DNA from 3 places in the Marinomonas algae genome. Region 2 is predicted to be linked to each of the others. Evidence: predicted binding sites of a transcription regulator. Region 2 holds the regulator's gene; each other region holds the start of a gene.

Region 1 (6,849 bases), on a different contig from region 2:
TAACGACATGCAAGGTGTTTGCAATTAACTCTTTGCCTGTGCCGCTCTCGCCAATAATAAATACATTGGCTTTGGTCGCCGCCACTTTGCGGATGGTTCGATACAAAGAGTGCATGCTAGGTGAGGAACCGACTAAAAGCCCAAATTGGTCAAGGTAACTGGCTTGTACATTGTTGCTTTCTTTTGTGAGATTTAGCTCACGAAAGATCTCTTGAAGTGAAGAGTCAATTAAAGATAAATGGTAGGGCGCACGATAATGAAAACCAGCGCCTTTCTTAATTAAATGGTCGAGTGTTGGATCAGGGCTCCCGGTACTGAAAAAGATGAATTCGGTTTGGCACAGAATGGGGCTATTAATCAGTTCTTTTAATGCTTTGTCGTGACATGAACCCACTTCAATAAGCGCCACATCACACTTCTTTTCAGTCAGTTGATCTAGCCAGTTTTCTGTTTGTCGGCTAACACTCAATTCATATTGGCAAAGACTTTGCAAAGACAATAAGTCCGAAGCTAATGATGGATCTTTAATATGCATAAATAGCTTTGGAGAAGGCATTATCATTTTCCCTAATTAGATCAAAATTTATATTAGGGCTATGAAATCACAGGGTTGTAGAGTGTCATAGGTTTACCAAGGGGACTTTTCAGTAAACCAGATCTTAATCACCCTTATTTGCACAAAGTTCACTGTTTTTTGAAAGGAGATGGAGCATGACGACTTATAAAGAGGCACAAACGGAATTGGCTCAATTGCCTGATACTCATCTTTTATGGGATATGCTTTCCATGTGCCTAGACGGATATTCAGCAAATGCTAAGTCTCATGAGCGAGTGAGCAACACTTTAGATCGACATGTATTTAAAACGGTTTCTGTTTTATATCAGCAGTTGGCTGAAAGGTTGCTAAAAGGAGTTGATGAGTTACCAGAAGACACAGGCACTATGAATCCAGAACCGGGTTACATTGCGATTGCGTATATATCGGCACTGAATGCGTCAGATAGGTTTCTTTCTACTCGTGTGATGTCTGTAAATTGCCAAGTGATAAAACGCGTAGGAAGGTTGGTGAGAAAACTGAATAACCGAGTATTTGCGAATGGCATTATTGATTATTTGGCGCGTATTCAAGTGGTATTGGATAATACTGAAAGTAGACGAAAAGCAGCTAAACTCATTAAATAAATAGAGCTTAGCTGCGTTTCTGAAACGCTATTTATTGCCTTCTATTCGATAGTCCAACTTACCAATAATCTTGCCCAAATTATCTTGTGTTGGCACATTAAAGCTAGCGCTGTTTTTCTCTCTGTTCGGGTTAACTGTGGCGATCACTTGTTGATTCAAAATAAGCTGATAAGTCTCAGAGAAAGTAATGACTAAATCTTCTGACTTTGGATTCTCAAAGAAGATATGGTCTTTTAATCGAATAACCCTGGTTTCTCCTCTTACCCATTGGCCAACAAGTGGCTGAGCCTTAAATTCTTGTTCTGCATGGTTAATCGTCGCTTCAGACAAAAATACGCGAATTAAGTCACCATTGATTGCCATTGTCTGGCGATCCGCCACACGGGCATTCAGTTGCGCAATCTCTGTATTGGTTTTGCTTGTGTAACTGCGAAGCTCTTGGATTGCAGTATCAATATTTTGTTGGCTGGTATTTGTATTAACTAATAGCTTCGGAAGATTGTCTGCTTTGCCTACGCGGCTTTTAAGTTCCTCATAGTTTGCTTCCGCCAGTTCTTTCTGGTCGTTATATCTTGTTAGTAATTCGTCATAAGAAGTGCTGTTGATTGTTTCTACAACTTCTTCTGTTTGGCCTTGAAGGTTTGGAATCAGTAAATCGCTTGATTCTGCATTGGCTTCTGATTGAGCCTTGTCTTTTTCTGACGAAGTGTTTGACGATAAATTGTCTAATATTGGCATCGAGCAGGCGCTAAGTAACAGCGTCGCAAGTAAAAGGCCAGTACGAAATAGAGACATGGTGTTGTCCTGAGGTGAAATACAAAAAAAAACAAGTATGAAGTATGGCGTGATTGATGTCGAGATGAAGCCTTCTTTACTTACTACTGTATTTGTTTAAAGAATAGGTAAAGATGAGCAAAAACCACAAAATGAAGGTGTTTATTCAAAAAGAAGCGAGGGTTCACACCAAACGCTTCTTTTTTGATTGGCTTGAGCTGGCTACTTTTGTGTTTGATTCCACAAAATGCATTCATCTAAAGTGACGCCTTGCCCGCCAAAAATATCCAACGCGCTGCCAATGGTTAAATCCACAAGACCGTTTGATAATTCATGCACACGTTTTAAATCTGCCAACGAACGAGCGCCACCAGCATAGGTAATATCTACAGGACAAGCACTGCTACCTAATAGACGCACTAAATCTTCGTCGATTCCTGACTGTAAACCTTCTACATCAGCAGCGTGGATTAAAAACTCATCACAGTGATCAGCCAGCTCAATTAGATTTTCTTTGTTGATTTTCGTAGAAGTAACCGTTTGCCAACGGTCAGTCGCAATGCTCCAGCCGTCTTCTGTGCGTCGACAACTCAAATCTAATACAAGACGATCTGTTCCTGTTTCACGCTTAATTTTGTCTAAACGATCCCAAGAGAATTCGCCATCTTTAAATAAGTAAGACGTCACAATAACGTGAGAAGCGCCAGCTTCTAAATAACTCGCAGCGTTGCTACTTTTTACACCGCCACCAAATTGTAAACCGTTAGGATAAGCACGCAGGGCGCTTAATGCCTCATCTTGGTTGCCTTTACCTAATGCAATTACGTGGCCGCCCGTAAGGCCATGCTCACGATAAAGCTTCGCGTAATGCTCTGCATTGTAATCGCTGATAAAGTTTTCAGTAGCGCCTTTGTCGTTCAAGCTACCACCTACAATTTGTTTAACCTTGCCTTGATGTAAATCGATACAAGGACGAAACTGAGTCACAAAACGCTCCTATTACTGCTAAAAATGGCTGCTTATGAAAAGCAGCCAAAAATAATACGCAAAAATGAACATGGCTGAAATGCCAAAAAAGCAGTATAGCCGATAAATTCTTGAGAAACGATGCGTCAGAGAAAACATTAAGGAAGCCTGTTATAATCACAGCTTCCTTCTTATCATAGAATTTTCAAAGAAACCCTATGTTGCAAATCTCCGTCGCAGTAGCGATCCCAGACCACGAAATAGAACTTACTGCTATTCGAGCTCAAGGAGCGGGTGGTCAAAATGTTAATAAAGTCTCTTCTGCTATTCATCTTAGATTCAACGTGGCTCAATCCTCCTTGCCTGCGTTTTATAAAGAGCGACTTTTAGAGCTTAAAGATTCTCGCCTCACGAAAGACGGCGATATCGTGATCAAAGCACAGCAACACAGAACTCAAGAGTTGAATAGGGAAGACGCATTAGCGCGCCTAAAAGCCTTAATTCAAGAAGCGGTTCGAGTTCAAAAAGCCCGTCGGCCAACCAAACCGACGCGATCTTCCCAGAAAAAACGAGTTGACCAGAAAAAGCAAAAAGGGCAAATCAAAAGCCTAAGACGCAGTAACTGGGATTAGATTCATCTTACTTTGTCTTCTCTAATAGCGGCTTTTAGCCGCCTTTTCCATGACATATATCTACAAATGAAAGACTTTCCTGTGGCTTTTTAAGCACTCTGTTTTTTGGCTTTCTGACATATTCTTTTCACTCTCTTTATCTTGATCTAACGCAATGTTTTAAAACGCAACACCTCTCATAATCTGGCCTTATAGTAGCCTCAGATGGGTGAGGCTTCGGTGGGCGTTAGATAATAAGAACACTCAATTAAATGAATTTAAGTGTCTACAAGCGTCTTTTTTCTCAATCAAATGAATGGGTTGAAGTTATATGATTAACGAAGCTGTAGTGGAATTATCGCGGTTTCAGTTTGCTTTCACTGCTCTGTACCACTATTTGTTTGTCCCTTTGACATTAGGGATGGCTTTCTTACTCGCAATCATGGAATCAGTCTACGTGATTACCGGTAAGCAAGTTTACAAAGACATGGTTAAGTTCTGGGGTAAATTGTTTGGTATTAACTTTGCGCTTGGCGTAACAACGGGTTTGACTATGGAGTTCCAATTCGGGACTAACTGGTCTTATTACTCTCATTATGTTGGCGATATTTTTGGTGCACCTTTGGCCATCGAAGGTTTGATGGCTTTCTTCCTAGAGTCCACTTTGGTTGGTTTGTTCTTCTTTGGTTGGGATCGTCTCAGCAAGGTAAAACACCTAATGGTGACTTGGGGTGTAGCGTTAGGTTCTAACTTATCAGCTTTATGGATTTTGATTGCCAACGGCTGGATGCAAAACCCTGTTGGTTCTGAGTTCAACTACGAAACCATGAGAATGGAGTTGGTTGATTTCAGTGCTTTGATCTTTAACCCAGTGGCGCAGGTGAAGTTTGTTCATACGGTTTCTGCAGGTTACACAACGGGGGCCATGTTTGTTCTGGTAATTTCAAGCTACTACTTACTAAAAGGTCGTGATCTTGCTTTTGCTCGTCGTTCTTTTGCCATTGCTTCTGCGTTTGGTCTGGCTTCTATTTTGAGTGTGATCTTGCTAGGTGATGAGTCTGGTTACGAGATTGGTGAAGTTCAAAAAGTGAAATTAGCTGCCATTGAAGCGGAATGGGAAACTCAGGAAGCACCTGCGGATTTCACTCTGATTGCTTTTCCAAACCAAGAGCTTGAAGAAAACGAATACGCAATCAAGATTCCGGGCTTAATGGGTTTGATCGCCACACGTTCTCTTGATACGGAAGTAGAGGGTATTCAAGAACTGAAAGAGCATAATCGCCAACGAATCATCAATGGTATTTATGCGAACCAGTTACTTGAGCAATTACGCGAAGGCTCAACAGATCCTCTTGTGAAGTCTAACTTCGAGAAAGTGAAAGACGACCTTGGTTACGGTTTATTGGTGACAGCCTTCAATGAAGACATCAATAAAGTAACGTCAGATGAAATAGATCAAGCGGTGGAATATTCCATTCCTCAGGTTGCGCCTTTGTTCTTCGCCTTCCGAATTATGGTGGGATGTGGCTTCCTAATGTTGATCGTGTTCGCAGCGGCTTTCTATCAAAATGCTCGTCGCCGAATTGGTAATAATCCTACTTTCTTGAAATTCATTGTGCTGTGTTTGCCGTTGCCTTGGATTGCGAACGAAGCCGGTTGGTTTGTTGCAGAATATGGCCGTCAACCGTGGGCAATTGGTGAAATCTTACCTGTTCACGTTGCAGTATCGAGCCTCACAGCAACCGAAATTTGGATTACGATCGCTGGCTTTGCCGTCTTATATACCGCTTTCTTGATTGCCGAAATGTATCTAATGATTCGTTTTGCAAAGCAGGGGCCTTCTAGTTTACACACTGGTCGCTATGCACTTGAACAAGAAACTGCTCAGTTAAAGCAGGAGGTATAAGATGGATTACGAATTATTAAAAGTAATTTGGTGGGTATTGATCGGTGTTTTACTGATTGGTTTCGCCGTAACGGATGGCTTCGACATGGGCGTTGGGAGTCTACTAAACATAATCGGTGGAACGGATTCTGAACGTCGTATCATGATCAACTCGATTGCGCCCCATTGGGACGGCAACCAAGTTTGGTTTATTACCGCTGGTGGTGCTTTATTTGCGGCTTGGCCTGTGGTGTACGCGACGTCTTTCTCTGGTTTCTATTTTGCGATGATGTTGGTGTTGGCGGCGTTATTCTTCCGTCCGATCGGTTTTGACTATCGCTCAAAATTGGAAAATACAAAATGGCGCAACAGTTGGGATTGGGGAATTACCTTTGGTTCAGCTGTGCCACCTATCATCTTCGGTGTGGCGTTTGGCAACTTGTTGCAAGGCGTACCGTTTGAGTTCGACCAGTACCTACGTGTGACTTACACCGGCTCTTTCTTTGCTTTACTGAATCCATTTGCGATTCTGTGTGGTTTGGTTAGCTTGCTGATGCTGATGACACAAGGCGGCGCATGGCTACAAATGAAAACCGATGCTGCATTGCTGAATAAAGCGAGTCGTATTACAGCCATTACAGGCGCATTAGCTTCTGTTTTGTTCATTCTTGCTGGTGTTTGGTTGGCTTACGGCATTGATGGTTATGTTTTAACAAGCGACATTGACGGTAACCAAGTCATGACTCCGTTAATGAAAACAGCAGAAGTGCAAGCAGGCGCATGGTTAGCGAATTACGAGAAAGTGCCAGCGCTTATCTTGGCGCCTATTGTTGGAATCGCAGGTATGTTGTTTGCTGCCATTACTAGCGTGATGAAAAAAGGTGCTTTGGCTTTCTTGAGTTCATCATTAGGTATTGCTGGCATCATAGTGACAGCGGGTGGTTCTATGTTCCCATTCTTAATGCCTTCTTTAAGTTACCCAAGCATGAGTTTGACAATGTGGGACGCCACTTCTAGTCAAAACACCATGATGATTATGTTTGTTGTGGCGTGCATTTTTGTGCCGATTGTTTTGGGTTACACCTTGTGGAACTACTTTGTTATGTACGGTCGTTTGACGAAGAAACACATTGAAGAAAACAACCACTCTTTGTATTAGAAAATCGTACTGAGTTGGTTATGCAAAATGCTAGGGCTCACGAGTCCTAGCCTTAAGCAACAAATGAGAGGAAGAAAATATGTGGTATTTTGCTTGGGTTCTTGGTGTTTTATTAGCTTGTTCTTTCGGCATTATCAACGCTGTGTGGTTGGAATTCAGCGGTTATGAAGGTGAAGAGGAGCAGAAGTAAACTTGATGGCAAAGAGCAAGAGAGCAAAAAAAGAAAGGCGTTGTGCTGGTCGAATTAAGACGCCAGAAGCGCAATTTTTAGG
Region 2 (6,849 bases):
TGTAATAACCTCCTGACGCTGCCATATCTTCAACAACGACAATGATAGGCGTGTCCGGATAGTTTTCCTTTTTCTCTTGAATAGCATCATAAATAATGCCGGAATGTACCGGACTGCCACCAGGACTGTTCATCTCAATAACCACGGCTGTTAATCGTGGGTTACGATAAGCACTATCAATCAAGCCTACAAATTCATACGATTCTATATCCGAATCCGCTCCGATCACACCGCGCATCGGAATAACAGCAACAACATCTCCTTCAAATCCCACTTCCGGTAGGTTAGACCGCATAATCCACGTGGATATCACCGTGATCGTAATGGCCAAAGCGAATAATCGAAAAAATATTTTCCAACGTCTCGCTCTACGCTTTTCAACAATGTTTTCGCTTAAGGTTTTTTCAAGTAGAGACCAAATTTCTTTATTTGGATCGGTCTGGCTTTCAGTGGCCTCTACCGTTTCTTTAGGTTTTTCAGCTTCTTTTTTTTGAGCGCTATCTATATCTTGCTCGTGAATTTTTTTTTGATCTTCGTCTTCCGTCCAAGCCATTTTCTATAGTCCTAAAATATCTAATAGTTCATTAAAGTTGCTGATTAGCGCATGTGGCTGACAAGCTTGTAAACGGGCCGATTCATGAGCGCCATAAGTGACTCCTACGCTTTTCATCCCAGCATTTGTCGCCATGTTAAGGTCGTATTCCGTATCTCCAACCATGATTGCTTGATCCGGTGTTAACTTAAGTTCTGCCAATAATTCTTCTAGCATTAGAGGGTGAGGTTTTGATTGCGTCTCATCTGCGCATCGAGTAGCGATGAAATAATCCTTGGTTCCTGTGAGCCCCATTACTCTCTCTAAGCCTCGACGGCTTTTTCCCGTCGCAACGGCTAACTTAATATTGGTGTTTTGGAGTTTGTTCAAGGTGTCAATAACACCTTCATACGCATTGGGCGGAGTTTGATCTTTTGCCACATAAGTTTGCTTGTAATGCTCGATAATTGTATTGCGCTCAACAACGGGTAATTCTGGCCAAATAACCTGAACCGCCTTATCAAGAGATAAACCAATGATGTTTTTAACGTCTTCTTTATTGCGGTCTGGTGCGCCAGCTAATTGCGCTGCGTGCAGCATACTCTGACAAATTGTGTCGATAGAATCATATAAGGTACCGTCCCAATCAAAAATCACCAACTTAACCATAGATACCTCTTAAGAATAATGTGGCGAAAGTGTACCATAGCGTTAAATTGCAATATAAGGATAGGTAATGACTTCTGGATACACATTAGAACAACTTTCCATTGACCAAAGTGTTGAGTACCGCAAAATCGTCACTCAGGCTGACGTACAAGCTTTTGCAGATGTAACGGGCGACACTAACCCTGTTCACTTGGATGCTGAGTATGCGGCAACAACATCATTTGGGCAGCCTATTGCTCATGGCATGTTAACGGCTGGTTTTATTTCTGCCGCTATTGGCACAAAGCTACCTGGGCCAGGCTGTATTTATCTTGAGCAAACACTGAAATTTCGCTCACCTGTTTTTGTCGGCCAAGAAGTTGTCACCACCGTTACGGTAACAGACATCAATGAGCGTCGACGCCGTGCTACTCTTAAAACAGTTTGTGAATGCGAAGGTAAAGTTGTTGTTACAGGTGAAGCAACGATCATGCTTCCAGCTGCTTAACAAGATATAGATATATGCATTAAAAGAGCCTTTTTGGGCTCTTTTTTCTTTTTATAGCAATAAGAAGGCGTTGAGTTTTAACATTAAAAGTGGAAAGAAAGGTCATTTATAAAAAATAACTAGGATTTAAAAAGCGGCAGGCATATATTAAATGAAGTAGTTTTCTACTTAACATATAAAGGTTTGCCATAACTATGACTGCTCAACTTCTAATGATCATTGCCGTGATTTTATCGTCTTTATTGACGATATCTCAGCGTGCGAATGCTCAGGAAGTAAGCCAGTTTCGATGGTTAGAACCTAGTGTAGAGCAGCGTTTTAATGAAGTCATTGCGCCAGATCAAGAGTTAGACTCTGACAATAATTTTATAGCTTCATCTTTTAGTATTAGAAAACGTTTTTTCGAACTTACTAATACACTCTCCTCTTACTATTACTTTCCCAACAAAGAAAGCATTAATAGTAATATTAGTCCAAGGGCTCCCCCGTTTTCATTGATATAACTCACCCATATTTCACATTCATTTATTTTTTTAATGGGGTTTTACTATGAAAACACTTACTTATGTTTCTACAAAAAGCGTTAACGATCTTACTTGGCCTGCAGTAATCGAGAATATTACTATTTACTCATCTGCACTATCTGTATTTACGGACTTTGATAAAGCCGGCCCAAGGGTGATTGAAGCAAATACTCGTGCAGATGTACTTGTTAAATTGATGAAGAAAGAACATGTCCGCATGAAAATCGTTGTTGATGAAGACAACCATTTTGTTGGTATTATTAGTTTAGAAGACTTGTCTGAAGACGCTCTTATTAAAATGGTTGCTGAAGGCTATAAACGATCTGAGCTTATGGTTGCTGACTTAATGAGGCCAAAAGAAGAGCTACTTGCATTGTCTTATTCATCCCTAAAAAATTCAGACATAGAGTCTCTTTTATACAGCCAAAGAGAAAACCCTCTTCAGCACTTGTTAGTTATTGATGAAAACACAAAGACAATTCGTGGTTTGATTTCATCTAATGACATTGTGCGTCAGTTGAGATTAGACGTTGATGTTGCTTTTTCTAGCTTCGAGCACACATACCACAGCGCGATTCTAGGTCAAAAGTTTCAAGCAAAAAGACTTAAAGTTGCTTAAGGAAGGTGCGAATAAGTCTTCTGAACTTCAGTCTTATCAGAGAAACGGTCTATCAAGGCAAGAGTGAGTAGGAATGTTAATACCTTTCAATCACTCTTAACGAAGAGAAGCCGTTGTTCTGAAAGACCCGAAGGGCGTGAGCTAAACACTTTTTATTCTTTGTTAAGCTTCTTGCCAATATGTTCATATTGGACTGCGAAACTTGCCTCGAATTATAAAGGTTTATTCACACGCTGAAGCCAGTGGACTTGTTCGTACCTTCCTTAACATTTAAACGTGGTTTTTGCTCTTTAAATGCCTTCATATAAAAATATGAAGGCATTTTTTAGCTCGACTTCTTTTCTATCCAGTAGAAAAAGGTGTCACCTTCTTGCTCGTGATTGACCAGCGTATGACCTAGAAACTGGCAAAACTTTGGGATATCGCGTGTTGTTGATGGATCAGTAGCGATCACTTTAAGTACATCTTTCGCCCCTATTTTTCGCATTTCGACATGCAACATCATTACTGGCTCTGGACAAAGTAAGCCTGTTGCATCAAACACTGCTTGGTGTTCCATATAAATCCTCTTTTATCGCTCTTCTTCAAATAGGTTAAATGTAAAGCGGCTTACAGAATATCGTTAAGCCAAGTTTGTGTAATATCAGCCATATTCGAAATGGTTTCGGTGGCTGTTTTATTGTATTTCTTTAGCACTTTAAAATCATGGTCAGCACCTTCAATCCAAACAATGTTGACATTTTCAGGCAGTGATTGCTGCTTAACCCAATCATAAGAACCAAGTTGATCTCGTGTTCCTTGGATAATCAAACAAGGAACTTCCATATTCTCAAGGAAAGAAAGTCTGTGTTTTTCAGGCTTACCAGCGGGATAAAAAGGAAAACCAAAGCAAACAACCGCCTTTACCATAGGTTCTTTCGACAACTGTGCAGCAACACGTCCTCCCATTGATTTCCCAGCAACAACACAAGCAACTTCATTTTTTATACAGTCGGAGAATTCTGGAATAAGACGCTTAAAAGGCGGTGGTGGCCTTTTCTTTCCAGTGATTTCCACTTCTCGCATATAAGAAAAAGTGACGGGGATAATGGGCTGATTCATTTTGGCTGAAATCGCGTTACCTAGATCATTTAAGAAGCTATTGCTGTGGCCCGCACCAGCACCGTGAGCGAGATATAAAGGTATATTTTTCATGAATTTATGTACTAAAAATTAAGTTATCGTGATTATAAGAGCGCTTGAGGCCTTATCCAATCTTATTTAGGAAATGATTTAATTTTTACAGAGATGTCATATCTTGACCTGTGTCAGAAAAAGCCCCAGACCATAGGAGTAAACTGCTATTAGAAATTTTAATAGGAATACAACATGATTTGGGATTCTTCTCTTATTAATAAATACGATTTGGCAGGACCTAGATACACATCCTACCCAACGGCGCCGCAGTTCGATTCTGGTATCAGTAAGATTGCCTTGATAGACAAGATGATGATGCCTTCAGATAAAGCGTTGAGCCTTTATTTTCATATCCCATTCTGTGCGCATCTTTGTTATTACTGCGCATGCAATAAGATTGTGACGAAGCAGTATGAAAAAGGCGCAGAATATGTCGAACTTCTTGGTGAGGAAATGAGGCTTCGCAGTCTGATGCTCGACCATTCTAAAAAAGTTACACAATTGCACTTTGGAGGAGGTACACCTACCTTTTTGACAGAGGATCTGATTCGAGATTTATTCAAAACAATAAACCAGTATTTCAACCTAGTGAGTGATGGCTCACAAGATTACAGCATCGAAATCGACCCAAGAGAAGTGACCTCCTCTAAGTTAAAGCTGCTAACTGAAATGGGCATAAATCGAATTAGCATTGGCGTTCAAGACTTTGACAACAAAGTACAAGAGGCGATTCATCGAGTTCAATCTCTTGAAACCGTTTCTCAACTGGTTGAAGACGCCCGTGCAATGAACATTAAATCTATAAACTTTGATTTGATCTACGGCCTTCCCTATCAATCTCTTGAGGGCTTCAGAGATACCCTAGATAAAGTCATTGCATTATCGCCCGATCGCATTTCTTTGTTTAATTATGCCCATCTACCTGAAAGATTTAGATCACAAAAAAGGATACCAGAAGATAGCCTTCCTATTCCGAGCATCAAAGTGCAACTGCTGAGAATGAGCATTGAATACCTTATCGATGCGGGTTATGAGTACATAGGAATGGATCACTTTGCAAAACCTAACGACAGTCTTGCAAAAGCACAAAAGCAAGGCTTATTGCAAAGAAACTTCCAAGGCTATACAACTCACGCTGGAACTGATTTAGTAGCATTTGGTGTGTCTGCCATCAGTGATCTAAGTGGTGTTTACATCCAAAACCATACTGATTTAAGCCTATATCGAAGTAGTATTGAAAAAGGCCAATTGGCGATTAGTCGAGGCTATATCAGTGATTCTGATGACCGTATTCGCCATCAAGTTATTATGACCCTTATTTCTCAATTTGAATTAAATACTACGGCAATTGAGCAAAAGAATAATATTAGATTTTTTGAATATTTCTCAAAAGAGGTAGATAATCTTACCTCAATGATTGAAGACGGTATGATTGAAATACAGGACAATGGAATGCAGACCATTATCCGAGTGACAGAACGTGGTAGATTACTTATTCGCTGTATTTGTATGGTTTTCGATAAGTACCTAAACAACAATATAAAATACTCAAAAGTTATATAACATCAGGTCAGGGAGATTCACATGTCAGTAACACACGCACAGACACGATTTAACAGTACACTTACGTCTCAATGTCAGAATTGTAGCCTAAGTGCACTTTGCCTTCCGATCGCTTTAGCTGATGAGGATATTAATAAACTAGATCAAATTATTGAGCGCAAAAAGCCATTAAAAAAAGGTGACTTTTTATTTCGCCAAGGTGAAAAATTTGATTCTGTTTATGCTGTACGTTCAGGTACATTGAAAACCTTTAACATAACGTCCGTTGGTGAAGAGCAGATCACAGGCTTTTATTGCCCTAGTGAGTTGGTTGGCTTAAGTGGCGTGGATTCAGATACCTACCCAGTTTCTGCCAAAGCGCTTGAAACCACAACTGTTTGTGAGATTCCTTTTACTCATTTAGAAGAACTATCTGCCCAAATCCCTTCTTTGAGACATCAGTTATTTAAGGTAATGAGTCGAAAAATATCGGATGACCAACAGATGATGGTCTTACTAGGAAAGAAAAATGCCGATGAAAAAGTCGCATCCTTCTTACTAAATCTATCCAATCGGTTTAAAAAACGTGGTTACTCTGCTAGTGCGTTTCGACTTTCTATGTCTCGTGGAGAGATAGGAAACTACCTAGGTTTAGCCGTTGAAACTGTGAGTCGAGTGATTACTCGCTTTCAAAAAAATGAGCTAATTCATGTTGATGGTAAAGAGATTGAGATAGTCAATTTCCCTGAAATGCAAAAACTCGTTGGGATTGCGAGTGATTGTGGTAAAATCGCCAACATTTGATAAATAAATTAAGGCGTTACTGAATATGCTCTACGATGATTTTTACGTTAAGTCACTAATCCAAACAGTAGAAGACTGGCCAAAAGAAGGCATCAGCTTCCGTGATATTACTCCTATCTTTAGTGACCCTAAAGGAATGAGAATGGTCGTTGATGCCTACGTTCACCGCTACATGTCGTCTGATATTTCTCATATTGCTTGTATTGATGCTCGTGGTTTTTTGATTGCTGCAGTATTGGCTTATGAGCTGCAAAAGCCTCTTATCCTGATTCGCAAGAAAGGAAAACTTCCAGGTAAAACTGTTTCTCAAGCTTACGCTTTAGAATACGGTGAAGCTGAGCTTGAAATACAAGAAGGCGCGGTAAAAGCTGGTGATAATGTACTTTTGTTCGATGATTTAATTGCAACTGGTGGTACTTTGTTTGCCGCTATTAAATTGCTAACTGGACAAGGTGCGACAATCAAAGAAGTCGCTGCAATTATCGATTTACCAGAT
Region 3 (6,849 bases), on a different contig from region 2:
CTTTACAAGCTGAATTGGAAGCGCTTAAGCAATCCGGTTTGGCGTTAAAGTCTGACCAGAAAGTATCCGCCAGCGAAAAAGAAGTGCGTCTTGAGCAGAGACAATCTTTAATAGCAGCCTTGGAGGATTTAGAAGCATCACTGTTTACGCTATTAAATCGTTTGGCAATTGATGCGGTCGAAGTGCTTGAGGAAACGACGGTTAAAGCGACAGTGGAAGCCGTGCAAAAAGATTGGATTCAAGTGACTGAAACCAACAAGGCTGTTTTGGAAAAGCATCAGCAGCGATTGGTTTTGGAAGAAGAGTTTAATAACGTGAAGGCTGAGCTGCAGAAGATAGAATTGCAACTTCAGCAGCAAGAATCTCAAGGTCGATTGCTTCGTCAGGCTTTTGATAGCAAGTTGGATGAGCAGCAGAAAATCACTCAAGAAAAAGATCGGGTTACTCAATCCTTAATTGCTTCCATTCAATCTGCAGGTGTTCCAGAAAAGTATCTTGTATCGCCTTTGAGTGATTCTTTGTTGGCATTACAGACTTCTTTGCAGTCATGGAGAGCAGCCAAGAATAACCTTGATGTGCAGCGCCAGCAAGTTGACCAGTTAGGTTATGAAATCACGTCGTTAGAATCACGTGTGAGTGACAATGCTGTAGAGCTAGAGCAAATACAAGTTCAACTAACGGATTTGAAAAATGAACTGGCAACGATTGATAAGAGTCTTTTTGAAAAGTTAGGTGAAAAAACACTTGTTCAATATCGTTCTGATGCCCAAGCGTCTTTAGAATCCTGCCGATCAGCATTAGATTCTATTTCAAAAGAGCACGAACAGATTCAGAAAACATTGGCTGCATCAGAGGCGACGTTGAAGGCGCTTGATAAATCTTTGCAAGCTCTAAAAGCTGAATTGGAAACTGCAGAGTCTGCTTGGCAAGGTGTGCTTAAAGAGAAAGGTTTTGAAGATGTTTCATCCTGGAAAATGGCGTGTTTATCTCATGATGAGCTTATTGCTTTGCAGCAGACTTATAGTGAGTTAAAAGATGTAAACACGCGACAAGCTGCATTGTTAAAGCAGGCGGAAACTTCTTTAGCGTCACACATTAATAACAAACCCATAAGTGATGTAATAGACACAAACTCTCTTGAAGAGTTATCTGTGCTGGTTGAGCAATTAGAAAATCAACGACAATTGCTCAATAGAAATTGGGGGGAAGTAGCGAATAAGATTGAAGAGGAAAAACAGCGTCGAGAGCAAGCAAAAGCGTCTGTAGAAGAATTGCGAATTTTGCGGGAAGAAGTGGTTCATCTTGAACGATTAAATCATTTGATAGGTTCTTCGGATGGTGCGAAATTCCGACGTTTTGCGCAAAGCCTGACTTTGGATCATTTGGTGTATTTGGCAAATCAGCATCTGAATGTGTTACATCGTCGTTATCAGCTGAAAAGACAGGAAGAGGCTTTGTCATTGGCCGTGGTGGATACTTGGCAAGCAAATGCATCTCGGGACACAAAAACCTTGTCTGGCGGAGAATCTTTCTTGGTGAGCTTGGCGTTAGCGTTGGCACTTTCTGATTTGGTTTCCCATAAAACCAGCATTGACTCTTTGTTTCTGGATGAAGGATTTGGCACTTTGGATAGTGAAACATTAGAGTCTGCTTTAGATGCTTTGGATAACTTACATTCCTCAGGGAAGACCATTGGAATCATCAGCCATATTAGTGCATTGAAAGAGCGTATTCCTGTGCAAATTAAGCTGACGAAGCAAAGTGGCTTAGGCGTGAGTCGTTTAGCGCCGGAATTTGCGGTACATTCGGCGGATTAAACGGCATTTTTACAGCGGTTTTTTATGGTGCAAAAGTTTTCCCCAGATTAATGGGAACAAGTATGTAAGTAAGTTGTAAAAATTTAAATAAATCAAATGGTTAAAGTTTCGTTTATTATTGAGCATTATGCGTTATTCTTGGCACTATTAGAGAGCAAGACCAATATTTGAGAGAGTGTAAAGACTCTGTTTTGGTGTCTTTCTTTAATCATTCAGCTTGATAGAATAGATTTCTGTATGCTAATCGAGATGATTCGTGTCTTTTATACGAATTAGCCGTACTAAAGAATTTAAAAAAAGGACTGTTTGCATGGCAGACTCAGGCTTCCAACTCAAAGGAAGCGTTGTTACGACAATATTGTTAGAAGTTCAGACATTTTCGCTAGATGACATTACTTTTCACCTAAAGAAAAAAATTGAACAGGTGCCACATTTTTTTAATCAGGCGCCTATCATTATTGATATTTCAAAAATGAAGCGCGGCATTACCCTAGATGAATTTGAAGCTTTAATTCGCTCGGTGAGTGCTCTTGGGCTTGGCGTTATCGGTTGGCGTTGTCATCCTGAAAATTTACCTGTGTGGAAAGGCTCAGTTAGCATTCCATTATTGCCTGCCAGCAAAGCGCGGGCGATACAAACCGTGCCAGAAGTAAAAGAAGAAGTAAGTCCAGATGTCGTTGTAAAAACAGTTGTGGAAGAGCGTTTAGTGCCTCAAGCAACTAAAGTTGTCACTAAGCCAATTCGCTCTGGTCAACAAGTTTACGCGGAAGGCGATTTGATTATTTTAGCTCAAGTCAGTGCTGGGGCAGAGGTTTTGGCCGATGGCAACATTCATGTGTATGGCCCATTGCGAGGTCGAGCTTTGGCTGGTGTAAAAGGAGATATAGAAGCACGAATTTTTTGTAAGAGTATGGAGGCTGAACTGGTTTCAATCGCAGGCAATTTTATGTTGAGCGATGCGTTGCAAGATATTGTTTGGAAAGATAGCGCTCAAGTGCTATTAGTTGACGATAGTTTGGAAATTACACCGCTTTAGTATTTATTAGATTATTTTGATGTACTCTGTTTGGGGTTATCGGGGGATATAACATTGGCAAAAATTATAGTGGTCACCTCAGGAAAAGGGGGGGTCGGCAAGACAACATCCAGTGCAGCAATTGGTACTGGTATTGCGTTGAAAGGGCATAAAACCGTCATTATCGATTTTGATGTGGGCTTACGAAATCTTGATTTGATCATGGGATGTGAGCGCCGTGTTGTTTATGATTTTGTAAACGTCATTAATAAGGAAGCAACTTTAACGCAAGCCCTGATTAAGGATAAACGCACTAAGGATTTGTATATCCTACCAGCGTCTCAGACTCGTGATAAAGATGCCTTAACAATTGAAGGTGTTCAGGAAGTCTTGGAAGAGCTTTCTAAAGAGTTTGATTACATCATCTGTGATTCGCCAGCAGGAATCGAAAAAGGCGCTCAAATGGCCTTGTATTTTGCTGATGCTGCAATCGTAGTGACCAATCCTGAAGTGTCATCTGTTCGTGACTCTGACCGTATTCTTGGTATCTTGCAAAGTAAGTCTAAACGAGCAGAAGAGGGTGCTGATCCAATCGAAGAGTTCTTATTATTGACTCGTTATCATCCTGAGCGTGTTGAGCTAGGTGAGATGTTGAGCGTTTCTGATGTTGAAGACATTTTAGCGATTCCTTTGTTAGGTGTGATTCCTGAATCGGAAGCCGTGCTTAAAGCATCGAACCAAGGTGCTCCTGTTATTCTGGATACAGAATCTGAAGCGGGTCAAGCCTACATGGATGCAGTAGACCGTCTGATGGGTGAAGAGCGTCCTTTACGCTTTTTGACTGTTCAGAAGAAAGGTTTTATAAAACGTTTGTTAGGAGGTTAGAGTGGGCATTTTTGATTACTTTAAAAGTAAAAATTCACCTAGTTCGGCTTCTGTAGCAAAAGACCGTTTGCAAATTATTGTGGCTCACGAGCGTACTAAGCGACATCAGCCTGATTACTTACCTCAGATGCAACAAGAGATTATTGATGTTATCCGTAAGTACGTGCAAATTGGCAGTGAAGATGTCCAAATACAGCTTGATAACACTGACGATTGCTCGGTGCTAGAGTTGAATGTTACCTTGCCTGATCAGAATTAAACTTTTTGTCTTGCACTGAGAAAGCGCCTCACTATTTTCTTGATTTGGATCTAGTTGGGCGCTTTTTTTACGTCTAAGTTAATGAGAATAATTGTCCGCGTTTTACTCAAATTCGGCATGGGTGTATTATTCCACGACTTATTTATTTGATGGCTAAAATACAATGCTACGCTTTTCTCTTGGTGTGATTGCCGTTTCTCTATTTCTTTCTGCATGCAGTGAACCTAAGCAGGTTGCTCCTCAACCTAAAGCCACTAAAGCTACCCACGAACTTCCGATTCCGCTTACAGACCCTAAAGCGCTTTTGGGCTCTCAATTGTTCTTTGATACAAATCTATCAAAAGAGAGGAATCAATCCTGTGCGACTTGTCACGATATTGCGAATGGCTTTGTCGATAAAAGAAACGATGTTTTTTCTGGTGCGGTTTCATTGGGTAGTGATAGTCAATCTGTAGGGACTCGTAATACACCGACGGCAGCTTATGCGGCTTTTTCCCCACCATTTCATCGTATGAAAGATGGTGAATATCGTGGTGGTCAATTTTTAGATGGCCGATCGTCTGATCTAGTGGAGCAAGCACAAGGCCCGTTTGTGAATCCTCTGGAAATGGCGTTGCCTGATGGCGCTGCAGTTGTTGATAGAGTGAAAGAAAATCAGCGGTATGTGTCATTGTTTAATGATTTATACGGTGACGGAATTTTAGAAGACTCAGAGAAGGGTTATGTCGCCATTGCGGATGCGATTGCCACTTTTGAAAAAACGGCTCTATTTATGCCTTTTGATTCAAAATACGACCGTGTATTGCGTGGCGAGGATAAATTCACACCAGAAGAAGAGTTGGGTAAGACATTATTCTTCTCTCAGCAGTTTACGAATTGCAATGCTTGTCATCAATTAAATCCTTCCCCATTTTATGATCAAGAAACCTTTACAAACTTTGAGTATCGCAACATAGGTGTGCCTGCCAATGCGCCTTTAACGGCTCATAATAATGGCTTAATTGATCAAGGGTTGTTGGATCATCCAGAGATTACAGACCCATCTCAAGCAGGTAAGTTTAAAGTGCCTTCCTTGAGGAATGTTGCGGTCACAGGGCCTTATATGCATAACGGTGTGTTTCAGGATTTACGTACAGTGGTTCTATTTTACGATAAATACAACAATCCAACTCGCACCATTAATCCTGAAACGGGTAAGCCCTGGGGTGAACCTGAGGTGGCAGAAAATATAGACTTTGCAGACTTGGAAGTGGGCCCAGCTTTACCAGATCAAAGAGTGGATGCCATTGTTGCTTTCTTGAAAACATTAACGGACAAGCGATATGAGCCCTTGTTGGAATCGAAACCTTAAAGCTAAGCTCCTTATTGTTTTCATTGATAAAACTGGCTTGATGGCGAAAATTTTATTACATTGATCCTTTGATTTATTTTGTGGCGCTTTTAATGTGTCACTCAAATATAAAGGACATAAATGATGAAATATTCGCCACTTGGTCGAACAGGCTTAGAGGTCTCTCGAGTTTGTTTGGGTACCATGACATGGGGTACTCAAAATAATCAGGCTGATGCTGATGTTCAAATTGAATATGCCTTAGCAAACGGTATTAATTTCTTTGATACCGCCGAAATGTATTCTGTTCCACCGACTCCAGAATCCTATGGAAAAACAGAAACTATTATTGGTGACTGGCTATCTCGTAATCCGTCTCGTCGTGGCGAAATGATCTTGGCAACAAAAATTGCTGGCCCTGGTTTACATTATATTCGTGATGGCGGCCCAATTACCGGTGATGCTGTTGTCGCTGCTGTTGATGCTTCTTTAAAGCGCTTGCAAACAGATTACATTGACTTATACCAACTTCATTGGCCAAATCGTACGACACCGCATTTTGCGAAGCATTTTCCAGGTCATATTTCGTTTTCTAATGTGGATCGTGATGCCCACTCGGCCCAAATGCTTGATATTTTGCAAGGCATTGCTAAGTGCATAAAAGCAGGGAAAATTCGCCATTTTGGTTTGTCTGATGACAGCACTTGGGGAATTAATGAATACATTCGTTTAAGTGATAAGTATGACTTGCCAAGAGTGGCTTCGATTCAAAATGAGTTTAGCTTATTACATGCGAAAGACTGGCCTTATTTGATTGAAAATTGCGTTCATGAAGACGTTGCCTATTTACCTTGGTCACCTTTGGCTGCGGGTGCGTTAACTGGCAAGTATCTTGGTGGTGCTCGCCCTGAAGGCAGTCGTTGGAGCTTTGCGCAACGCAATGGTCTGTTCCGCGATACTCAACAAGTAGAGAAAGCGGTTGCTGGATATGTTGAGGTTGCCAAGAAGCATGGCTTGAGTGCGGCTCAGTTGGCTTTGGCTTGGTGTGATCAGGTTGATGGTGTAAGTTCAACCATTATTGGTGCGACTTCATTAGAACAGTTGAAAGAAGATATGAGTGCTTTTGACTTGGCTTTGTCTGATGAGGTTCTTGCGGATGTTATGTCTGTATTTCGGGAATATCCTGTACCGTTTTAATATCCAGGGCGTGTTCGTACCTTCCCTAGGTTATTTCGAGAACTAAAGAGTGCTTTTGGGTGCTCTTTTTTTTGTGCCAAATTTTTAGAGGACATAAAAAAACCCGATGCGATGCATCGGGTTTTTTGAAGAGAAAGAAAATCAGAAATTAGTTCTTTTCTTTTTCTTTTTTCTCTTTTTGAGCTGCGATTACTGTTTCTGCTACGTTTGCAGGACATGGTAGGTAGTGAGAGAACTCCATAGAGAACTGACCACGACCAGATGTCATTGTACGTAGAGAGCTGATGTAACCAAACATTTCAGAAAGAGGAACGTCTGCTTTAATACGTACGCCAGTTACGCCTTT

Evidence for each region. The regulator FNR, encoded in region 2, switches genes on or off when oxygen is low (the NO sensors DNR and NnrR bind a similar motif). The targets are predictions, from matches to a motif close to TTGATNTANATCAA.
Region 1: ACMUMQ_RS00850 (cytochrome ubiquinol oxidase subunit I) is a predicted target of FNR. The motif match lies at 3,696-3,709, and genes of this name have one in related genera.
Region 3: ACMUMQ_RS11290 (cytochrome-c peroxidase) is a predicted target of FNR. The motif match lies at 4,016-4,029, and genes of this name have one in related genera.

What each region holds. Positions count from the first base shown of each region.
Region 1 is NZ_JBLIXK010000001.1:195,255-202,103, reverse strand. It holds gene ACMUMQ_RS00875 (sigma-54 interaction domain-containing protein) at 1-556, opposite strand, end outside; gene ACMUMQ_RS00870 (hypothetical protein) at 712-1,182, shown strand; gene ACMUMQ_RS00865 (hypothetical protein) at 1,210-1,977, opposite strand; gene hisA (phosphoribosylformimino-5-aminoimidazole carboxamide ribotide isomerase) at 2,179-2,943, opposite strand; gene arfB (alternative ribosome rescue aminoacyl-tRNA hydrolase ArfB) at 3,141-3,554, shown strand; gene ACMUMQ_RS00850 (cytochrome ubiquinol oxidase subunit I) at 3,865-5,439, shown strand; gene cydB (cytochrome d ubiquinol oxidase subunit II) at 5,441-6,577, shown strand; gene cydX (cytochrome bd-I oxidase subunit CydX) at 6,657-6,767, shown strand; gene cydD (thiol reductant ABC exporter subunit CydD) at 6,773-6,849, shown strand, end outside.
Region 2 is NZ_JBLIXK010000015.1:45,919-52,767, forward strand. It holds gene sppA (signal peptide peptidase SppA) at 1-553, opposite strand, end outside; gene ACMUMQ_RS15435 (HAD-IIIA family hydrolase) at 557-1,201, opposite strand; gene ACMUMQ_RS15440 (MaoC family dehydratase) at 1,269-1,688, shown strand; gene ACMUMQ_RS15445 (hypothetical protein) at 1,883-2,191, shown strand; gene ACMUMQ_RS15450 (CBS domain-containing protein) at 2,238-2,831, shown strand; gene tusA (sulfurtransferase TusA) at 3,157-3,390, opposite strand; gene ACMUMQ_RS15460 (alpha/beta family hydrolase) at 3,441-4,025, opposite strand; gene hemN (oxygen-independent coproporphyrinogen III oxidase) at 4,200-5,570, shown strand; gene ACMUMQ_RS15470 (fumarate/nitrate reduction transcriptional regulator Fnr) at 5,592-6,353, shown strand; gene ACMUMQ_RS15475 (adenine phosphoribosyltransferase) at 6,379-6,849, shown strand, end outside.
Region 3 is NZ_JBLIXK010000007.1:127,411-134,259, forward strand. It holds gene ACMUMQ_RS11270 (AAA family ATPase) at 1-1,817, shown strand, start outside; gene minC (septum site-determining protein MinC) at 2,128-2,853, shown strand; gene minD (septum site-determining protein MinD) at 2,908-3,717, shown strand; gene minE (cell division topological specificity factor MinE) at 3,719-3,976, shown strand; gene ACMUMQ_RS11290 (cytochrome-c peroxidase) at 4,140-5,327, shown strand; gene ACMUMQ_RS11295 (aldo/keto reductase) at 5,448-6,503, shown strand; gene fusA (elongation factor G) at 6,652-6,849, opposite strand, start outside.